3 regions of the Marinobacter sp. 1_MG-2023 genome follow, and region 2 is predicted to be linked to each of the others. Evidence: predicted binding sites of a transcription regulator. Region 2 holds the regulator's gene; each other region holds the start of a gene.

Region 1 (3,282 bases), on a different contig from region 2:
CCCTGGGCTGTCATTTGGGTGACAAGCCTGCGGCGGACAAAATCAAGCGGATTCGCCGGCTGGATGAAAAACACAACTTCACGCTGGTGTGCCGGGATCTTTCAGATATTGGGGTTTATGCCAAAGTGGACAACACCCAATACCGGTTGCTGAAGACGTTCACGCCCGGGCCCTATACGTTTATTCTGGATGCGACCAGTGAAGTACCAAGGCGGTTGCTGCACCCCAAACGGCGCACTATTGGCGTTCGGGTTCCCGACAATGCGATTGTACAGGCCCTGCTGGGAGAGCTTGGCGAGCCAATCATGAGTAGCACCCTGATTTTACCAGGCGAGTCTGACCCTATGACGGATCCCTATGATATCCGGGACACCCTGGAGCATGAGTTGGATCTGATTATTGATGGCGGCTTTTGTGGCATGGAGCCAACAACCGTGGTCAATTTCACTGGAGATGTGCCGACTGTTACAAGGGTCGGGAAAGGTGATCCTGCTCCCTTCGAAACCTGATGCTCAGGCGCGGGTGTTGAGGTTAAAGGCGTAGGCACCTCGATTTGCTGCAGTTTCAATCTGATCGGCCGGGACTGAGCGGCGCAGGGTATCGTAGCGGTGCACGAGATCCTGCAAGCCGTTGAACTGCTGGTTTTCACTAACCAGTGTGTCCAGCAGTGGATTATTTACACCATAGGCCTGGTTTAGCCTCAGGGCGTTATCCATAAAGTGCAGCGTCGGTTCGTTGACGCTCAGCCGGTTGAAGGCATCTGCAAAGTTTTTATTGACGTTCAGGTCATTTTCGATGCGCGTGCGGGTTTCTTCTGCCACTGCGCCACCCACTTCAATTTTACCACTATCATTTTTATTAACGCTGATTGCCGTGGCTGGATTCAGGCTGTATTCGGCAAGTTTGTGCCGCATTGTCTCTTTTATAAAGGCAAGGTCCTGCCCAACGGTTTGCTTGTAGTCCGCGATGGGTAGCTTCTGTGATCTTTGCCGACTGGTGTCGCTCAGGGAGTCCCCCGATGGTGTGAAACGATCATCGCCAGGTCTTGAAGGAGACACGGCTTCTACACTGCCTGCGCCTTTTGCTTGTTGTTCCTCTGCGCCTGCTGACGGACGGTTTTCCAGAGTTTGTTGGAAGCGAGTGCTTGCCTGTATAAGGGATGACAGCAGTGACATGGTACGTTTTCCTCCATTGGCTCGCAGCCGGCGCGCCAAAAAATGCTCGTTAGAACGTTAATAAGCACGTTTCGGGCCAGTCGAAGGAAATGCGTCATTCTGATCTATGTCAGTAAAAAATTGACGCATATCTATAAAGTTACCCGGCACTTTGCCGTCAATACAGGGAGTCTCTGAGGAAATCCGGTTTATTATGAAAAAACAATATTCCATACGCTTTCTATTACTCGCTGCTCTGGCAGCCGGGTTTTCACTCATTCTGGTTTTCACCTTGTTGTACAGCGCCGATGCCCAACGTGACCATATGGAGGAGTTCAGCCATAAATACGTAGATGGTCTGGCCAAATCCTATTTTGATGGTCTGAACACCATGATGGTGACCGGCACGATCAGTAACCGCGAAGTGCTTCGTGACAAGGTTATGGCCCCGGAAGATGTGCTGGATGTAAGGGTGATCCGCAGTGATCAGTTGAACCGGATGTTTGGTGGCGGTACGAAAGCAGAGCAGACGCGTGACGCCGCGGATAAAAGGGCCTTGGCGGGCGAGCGGATTGAACACTATTCAAGCAACGATGACGGTCGCGTTTATACACTGATTGAACCGGTCATTGCCCGGGAAGACTACCAGGGTGTGAACTGCCTGGGATGCCATCAGGCAAGGGAAGGCGATGTGTTGGGTGCCATTCGCGTCGACTACTCCCTTGCAGAGAGTGACGATAGCCTGCAGCAGCAATTAATTGCCAGCGGCGGCATTCAGGCAGTTTTCTTCATTGCAGCCTTCTTCCTGACAGCCCTGGCGTTGAACCGACTGGTTTTCTCCAGGTTGCGTCGGCTGCAGGCCAGTATGGATGAGATCTCCGGAAACTCTGATCTTACGGTTGAGTTGGACGTTTCCCGCAACGATGAAATTGGTTCGGTATCCCTGGCGTTCAATCGCATGATGGCAAAAATCCGGGATAGTATGCATACGGTCATGGATAACGCTGCGCAGGTGGAGCAGGCAGCTCGTCGCATCTCTGCAAAAGCGGAAACTACCGGTGATGAAGTAATGGCCCAGAAGAACAATACGGACCAGGTCGCCAGTGCAACCACGGAAATGGCTGCGTCGGCAATTCAGGTGCGCGAAAACGCCAACAACACTACTCGCCGATCAGCAGAAACAGCCGAGTCAGCGAACAGCGGCGAACGTCTGGCAAGGACCGCAGTAGAGGGTATTGAAGCGCTCAATGTTGAAGTGCAGGGCGGCGCAAGACGAATCGAGGATCTGAACCAGCGCACCGGCCAGATGGCGAGCATGCTGGAGGAGATCTCCAATATTGCCGAGCAAACAAATCTGCTGGCGTTGAATGCGGCGATTGAGGCGGCCAGAGCCGGGGAACAGGGGCGTGGCTTTTCTGTGGTTGCAGATGAAGTACGTGCACTGGCGTCACGTACCCAGGTGTCCACAGAGGAAATCCGCAAGACGATTAACGGGCTCAAAAGCGAGGTGGTCGATTGCGTGGCTACCATGCGCGATGCCTCAGACATGGCGGGGCATCAGGTAGAGGCCATTTTGAAGGTAGAGTCTGAGTTGCAGAGTATTGCAGCAGCCGTTCGTGAAATTACATCACTCAACCAGGAAATGGAAAGCGCGGCGAATGAGCAGAGCGATGTGTCAGAGGCTATTAATCAGAACGTGATTGAAATCAGCCGATCTGCAGAGCAGACGTCAACGGATGCTCAGGAAACGGCGGATATTGCAGGTGATTTGCTTGTGATGGCCGAGGCGCTCAGAGAAACCATTGACCAGTTCCGTTTGAGCAAAGACTAGCCGTGTCGGGACGGCCTTGTCAGGCCGTACCCGCAACTCTTACCCGGTGATCAGCCCTTCCGGGTAACGTGAATGATTTTGAGATGGATATTATTGCGGCCACGGATTGGCCACTCGATTGAATCGCCCACCGAAAGGCCGAGCAGGGCAGAGCCCGCTGGCGCAAGAATAGATATTTTACCTTCTCCTGTGCCCACTTCGTGCGGATACACCAAAGTCAGCTCCTGTTCCTGACCGCTATCCTCGTTCTTGAAGCGAACGCTGGAATTCATTGTTACTACGTGGGCCGGCATTTCC
Region 2 (3,282 bases):
CTGTCATCATCGACAGAACTTCCTTCTGTTCGGGGCTGCGCGGATCTATCTGAAAGTTACGGATTGATTCATGAAGCGTTCGGGTCAACCGACCCACTTCCTGGTAAAGACTCTGATCCCTAACATCGCCCATTTCATTGATCAGGGCCATAGCACGGACATAGTCTTCCCTTTCAACGCATTGATTGAGCTCAGCCGCTTGGTGCCGAAGCTTTTCAGTCACTTCCGGCTCAAGACCCCGGTGGATCTTTTTGTTATCGCTCATACGATCCATCCAATCTCTGCTTACTGGATTCGTTCAAAAATTTTCTCAATCTTTTCCTTGAGAACGGCGGCGGTAAAAGGCTTGACCACATACCCATTAACACCCGCCTGGGCGGCCGCGACGATCTGATCGCGCTTGGCCTCGGCAGTAACCATCAAAACCGGGAGAGATTTCAGATTGTCGTCGGCCCGCACGGCCTTGAGCAGATCGAAGCCCGACATTCCAGGCATGTTCCAGTCTGTCACCAGGAAATCGTACTTGCCGCTTTTCAACATGGGCAGAGCCGTGTTGCCATCATCCGCTTCATCCGTGTTTGTGAAGCCCAGATCACGGAGCAGGTTCTTGATAATCCGTCGCATTGTGGAGAAATCATCCACAATGAGAATTTTCATGTTTTTGTCCAAAGGGACCTCCAGTTAATAACACCCGGAAATGGTGTGACCTTTGTGCTCAAATTTTGGCAGGCCGCTAATTTAAGCACTTATTGTCTGATCTTTATGACGGTTGTAAAGCATCGGTTACCAAATACTACACTCCAGTACGATCCGGAAACCTGAGCCGGGCCTATTCGCCATCCTCATGACGCCATTCCGACAGCCTGCCGCGCAACCGCAGTGCGGCCTGGCTGTGAATCTGGCTGACCCTGCTTTCGCTAACGCCCAGCACTGCGCCAATTTCCTTGAGGTTCAGTTCTTCCTGGTAATACAGGCTCAGAACCAGTTTTTCCCGCTCGGGCAGCTGCTCAATAGCAGCTGCCAAATTGCTCCGAAAAGAATCAGAAGCCAGTCCGTCCAGGGGATTATCACTGGTCTCTGTTTCTTCTATCGGCAGCTCTCCGGATTCATTGAGCTCATCAAGGCTAAAAAGTCTGCCGCTGTTCGAATCAGCCAGAGTGGCGTGGTACTCAGAAAGCTCCATACCGAGCTCTTCGGCAACTTCGGCGTCCTGAGCTTCACGCCCCAGCCTGTTTTCAACAGCCTTGATCGCCTTGGCCACCCGGCGGCTATTCCTGTGAACAGAGCGCGGTACCCAGTCGCCTTTACGGATTTCATCCACCATGGCACCCCGGATGCGGATACCGGCATAGGTCTCGAAGGTTGCGCCTTTGGTTGAACTGTAGCGTTGGGCAGCTTCCAGCAATCCAATCATGCCAGCCTGCATAAGGTCGTCCAGCTGCACAGAGGCTGGCAGCCGGGCCAGAAGGTGAAGAGCAATTTTCTTGACCAGGGGGGCGTGCGTCTCAATCAGTTCTGAAGAACTTTTTACGCCAGCCTGGTGATAGATTCCCAGATTTTTCGTCAATGTCGTGTATCCGGTATTGTTTGACGGGATCCGTTTCAGACTTCGACGAGCCGCTCCACAAAAAACTCCAGATGTCCGCGGGGAGATGACGGCAACGGCCAGCTTTCGACTTTGTCGGCCAATGCCTTGATCGCGAGCGAGGCTTTAGCCCGGGGATAGGCATCCAGCACAGCTTTCTGACGCTGAACGGCTTTCTTTACGGCTTCGTCGTAAGGCACCATACCAACATATTGTAATGCTACATCCAGAAAGCGTTCAGTAACCCGGGTCAGTTTTTCGAACAGATGACGACCCTCCTGCTCGCTACCCACCTGATTGGCAAGGATGCGAAAACGGTTGGTGTCGTAGTCGCGATTCATCAGTTTAATCAGGGCGTACGCATCGGTAATCGATGTAGGCTCATCACACACCACCAGAAGCAATTCCTGGGACGCCCTGAGAAAACTCACCACCGACTCTGAAATTCCAGCCGCGGTGTCCACAATAAGCACATCGATCTGATCACCTAACTCACTGAAGGCGTTAATCAGGCCGGCGTGCTCCATCGAGCTGAGCTGGGTCATGCGTTGGGTGCCGGAGGACGCCGGTACAATTTTGATACCGCCAGGGCCATTGACCAATACGTCCCTGAGGTCACACTCTCCTGCCAGCACATCTTTTAAGGTGCGGTTGGCAGTAATGCCGAGCAGCACATCGATGTTACCCAAGCCGAGATCGGCATCAAGCAAAACCACACGCCTGCCCTTCTGCGCCAGAGCAATGCCGAGATTGACCGACACATTACTTTTGCCGACTCCACCCTTGCCGCCGGAAACTGCGATCACCTGTACCGGATGTGCTTTGCTCATAACTGTTATTATCTCTCGCAACGTTTAGCCGGATATGACTCATAGCTGAAACAAATCAGACCTTCAGAACCTCATGCCATTTCGCGGGGGCGTTCTTCACCCGACAACTGTTCTGCAGTAGCCTGTTGCTGGAGCGCTTTAAGTCGCTCGACAGCCAAACGTACCAGCGGAACCGCTTCGGCGTGGTGCAGATCTCCAGGAATCTTTTGTCCATCTGTGTAATAGGCTACCGGCAATCCGGTTTCCATCACAAAGCCCAGAGATTCGCCCAGAGTCAGCGCCTCGTCGATCTTTGTCATCACGCAGCCCGTGAGACCTGCCATCTTATAGCAATGCCATACGGATTTCATAATACGCGGCTGGCTGGTTGCTGAAACCACCAGGTGCGTACGCACGTTATGGTGACTGCGGGCCAGCTCTGCAAGTTGCTCCTGGTAGCCTTTCTCAGAACTGGTCAGCCCTGCCGTATCGATCAACACCAGATGGCGATCTGACAACTCATCAAGAATATCGTCCAGAGTGTGGCTTTCGTCCACCACTCGAACCGGCACATTAAGAATTCGGCCGAACACGAAAAGCTGCTCATGCGCCGCAACCCGATAGCGATCTGTCGTGACCAGCGCCAGAGAATCGGCGCCATGCTTCAAAACATAACGAGCCGCCAGCTTGCCAATGGTCGTTGTCTTACCGGAGCCGGTAGGGCCGACCAGTGCATATACGCCGCCCTCATCAAGCCACTCCTGCCGGGCTGTACGCACCCCGGTAACAAGCATTTTCAGGGTCTGCTTCCAACCGTCCTCGAGTTTTCCGCTTTTGTGCCGACGTGACAGCGAGCCTGCCAGATCCTGACTCAGACCAAATTCCTGC
Region 3 (3,282 bases), on a different contig from region 2:
ACCGGCCTGCTGCAGTACCTGAGATTTGGCCAGATTGGCAGTTTCTGCTGCGAAGTCAGCGTCCAGGATTCGGCTGTTGGAGGCGCTGAGGTTCTCTACCGAGGTACTCAGGTTCGCAATGGTGGACTCAAAGCGGTTCTGGATCGCACCCAGCTCACCGCGCAGGCCGTTTACTGAGGTGAGGGCAGCATCTACACGAGCAATCGCTTCATTTGCACCATCAACGTTGCTGATATCGATATCTTCAATAAATCCATCAGCACTAACATTTTGAGCAGCGCCGACAGAGGCAACATCCGTTCCGTCAACCACAACCGAGTCTTCCGCCGTAAAGCTCACTGTGCCGGAGAAATTCGTTTCGGTACCGTATCCAGCAGAACCAGTTGAGTCGAGAAGACCTTCTGCATCCAAGTCTGTAATGGTTGCGGACCCAGTAACAGCAGCAGCCTCCTGGATGGTGAAATTTTCACCATCAGCTTGAGCGATTACCAAATCGCCACCGTCCACGGAAGCAGAGATTCCTGAGTCAGCAAGAACGGAATTACTGTTGATCGCATCCCTGACATCTTCAACGGTAACCGTATTGGCACCATCCGCTTCCGGGCTGTTAAACGCCAGATCAACACTCTCACTCCCCACACCCACAGTAAGGGTGTAGCTTTCTGTATCATTTCCTGTATCTGCAGTCGTTAAAGTTACATCAGCAAAGTCAATTGTTTGTGAATTCTCCGCAGTGACACTCGAAGCTCCACCAACAGTAGAGCGAATAGTATCCGCGATGCTCGCCGCACTGCTACCCGCTTCAATATCGACCGTTTGGACCTCACCAGTTCCCACACGAAGTGTGAATGACTGCCCATCAGCAATGGCTTCTCCATCAACATCAAGATCAACCTGTGCAATCGAGCCAATTTGGGAAGCTCGAGTCCCTTGAGTCAGGTTAATACCGATCGTCTCACCGGCATTCGCACCCACTTGAAAGTCCTGCTGACCAAACGAACCATCCAACACCCTGAGTCCGTTAAAGGCAGTCTGAGAAGAAATTCGATCAATTTCTTCCAGTCGCTGCTGAACTTCATCGTTCAACGCAGCGCGATCAGAGTCACTGTTCGTTGCGTTGGCAGACTGAACGGCCAGTTCACGAATCCGCTGCAGGTTATTGGTGATCTCGTCCAGCGCGCCTTCTGTAGTCTGGGCCAGAGAGATGCCATCATTAGCGTTTCGGGTCGCTACATTCAGGCCAGAGATTTGGGACTGGAAGCGAGTCGAGATCGCCAGGCCTGCGGCATCGTCTTTGGCGGAGTTGATGCGCAGGCCAGATGACAAACGCTGAAGAGCCTGGTCATTCAAGCTTTGAGATTTACCAAGCTGGTTCTGAGCGTTCAATGAAGCGACGTTAGTGTTAATTCCGAGAGCCATAATGCTTCCCCTTCGACAGAAGTCGTTTTTTCATGGATAAGGTCTGGCGTTCTCTTTTTGGTTTGGAGCGCCGCCCTGTTGATTTACTTAACGGCGTTCATTGTTCTTCCTTTAGAAAAAACCGGCAGGATTTTGTAAAGGAATGTAAAAGCTCGAATCTAAAGCGCTATCATATTGTTTTAATAAGTTTTTTATTTCCTGGCTTTCAGAAAAATCGTTAATTTAGTCTGAGACGTGCCTGAAAAAAGCGGCAACTTGCTTCCCACACTCGCCGCCGGGAATATGGCAGGCCCTTCGCAAAAAGCATCAGAAAATAGCAAACAACGCTATATTTATTAGCTAGTTAAGGTTCATACAAAAAAACTGGCACACCCTTCGCTTAGTCTTCCACAAAACGGTCATTAACGAATTTTTTGCCGGTATGCTGCCTGATGCACAATGAGCAGCGTGACCCGGCACCTCTAAGCAGGGAGACTAGATATGCCTCAGGTCATCAACACCAACATTGCCTCATTGAATGCGCAGCGTAACTTGAACGCCTCACAGACTCAGGCCAACACAGCACTTGAACGCTTGTCTTCAGGCCTGCGCATCAACTCCGCCAAAGACGATGCCGCCGGCCTCGCCATTTCCGAAAGGTTCGAGTCACAGATCTCCGGGCTGAACCAGGCCCAGAGAAATGCCAATGACGGTATTTCTCTGGCACAAACTGCCGAAGGCGCGATGGATGAGATCACCAACAACCTGCAGCGCATTCGTGAGCTGGCGGTGCAGTCTGCTAATGCGACAAATAGCATTTCAGACCGCCAGGCACTAAATCAGGAAGTTCAGCAACGCGTTGAAGAAATTAACCGGATTGCCAGCCAGACTTCTTTCAACGGCTTGAAAGTGCTTGATGGCACGTTCGGCACCCAAACATTCCAGGTAGGCGCAAACGCCGGTGAGACAATCGGCATTAGTGGATTAGATTCCCGCGGGAGTCAACTCGGAGCGACCCTAGGGAAGACTAGCGGATTCACTGATCAGGTCGCTCCTTTTGATACCGAATCTAACGCACTGGGACTCGATTACACTGGAGATGTCACCTATTCAGTCACGATAGACGGTACTGCCTATACAGGCACTAGTACCGCTCCGGGCGACCTAGCCACCCTCACTGCCGATATTGAAACCGCCATTGCCGCTGCGAGCGGCATCACCGTATCAGACACTGCGGATGACACGCTGATCTTTACGAACAGCACCGGCGAAACGGTTCCGGTTGCCCTTGACCTGACAGACAGCGCTGGCACCCCCAACAACTTTACCCAAAGCTTCAGCGCAGAAGGTGGTGATTTAGCCGCTTACTTCGACACTAATCAGAAAACCACCGTCGACTTCAGCATCAACGGAGTATCGTTCTCTTCCGACAACATTACTTCGTTGAACGACTTGGTCGGAAAGATCAACGCTCAGTCCAACGATACAGGTGTCAAGGCAAACCTGGACAGAACCAACAACGAGATCGTTTTCTCATCACAATTTGGCGGAGACATCGATGTCGATATTAAAGCTGATCTTGATGGTGACCCTCTGACCAATGAAATTGACCTGGTAGAGGCTTATACCGCCACCGCAAATACTGTTTCGCTTAATGACATAGACATCTCAACGCCGGACGGTGCCGACGAGGCAATGTCCACTCTTGATTACGCCATCGACAAAATCAACGGTTTCCGAGCAGAGCTCGGCGCGGTGCAGAATCGCTTCGAATCCACGATCGCAAACCTGGCAACCACCTCAGAAAACCTCTCGGCCTCCAACAGCCGAATCCGCGATGCCGACTTCGCCGCAGAATCCGCCGAACTGGCCCGCACTCAGGTA

What was found. Region 2 encodes FliA, which starts transcription of late flagellar genes. Its sites were predicted from a motif close to CTAAAGTTTNNNNNNNNNNNGCCGNTAA; they were not measured.
Region 1: Q4606_RS17095 (methyl-accepting chemotaxis protein) is a predicted target of FliA. The motif match lies at 1,309-1,336, and genes of this name have one in related genera.
Region 3: Q4606_RS06060 (flagellin) is a predicted target of FliA. The motif match lies at 1,507-1,534, and genes of this name have one in related genera.

Annotation. Positions count from the first base shown of each region.
Region 1 is NZ_JAUOST010000009.1:59,723-63,004, reverse strand. It holds gene Q4606_RS17105 (L-threonylcarbamoyladenylate synthase) at 1-509, shown strand, start outside; gene Q4606_RS17100 (hypothetical protein) at 513-1,175, opposite strand; gene Q4606_RS17095 (methyl-accepting chemotaxis protein) at 1,369-2,985, shown strand; gene rnk (nucleoside diphosphate kinase regulator) at 3,036-3,282, opposite strand, start outside.
Region 2 is NZ_JAUOST010000002.1:327,576-330,857, forward strand. It holds gene Q4606_RS07650 (protein phosphatase CheZ) at 1-265, opposite strand, end outside; gene cheY (chemotaxis response regulator CheY) at 286-669, opposite strand; gene Q4606_RS07660 (RNA polymerase sigma factor FliA) at 830-1,567, opposite strand; gene Q4606_RS07665 (MinD/ParA family protein) at 1,603-2,415, opposite strand; gene flhF (flagellar biosynthesis protein FlhF) at 2,487-3,282, opposite strand, start outside.
Region 3 is NZ_JAUOST010000001.1:1,327,974-1,331,255, reverse strand. It holds gene Q4606_RS06060 (flagellin) at 1-1,419, opposite strand, end outside; gene Q4606_RS06055 (flagellin) at 1,900-3,282, shown strand, end outside.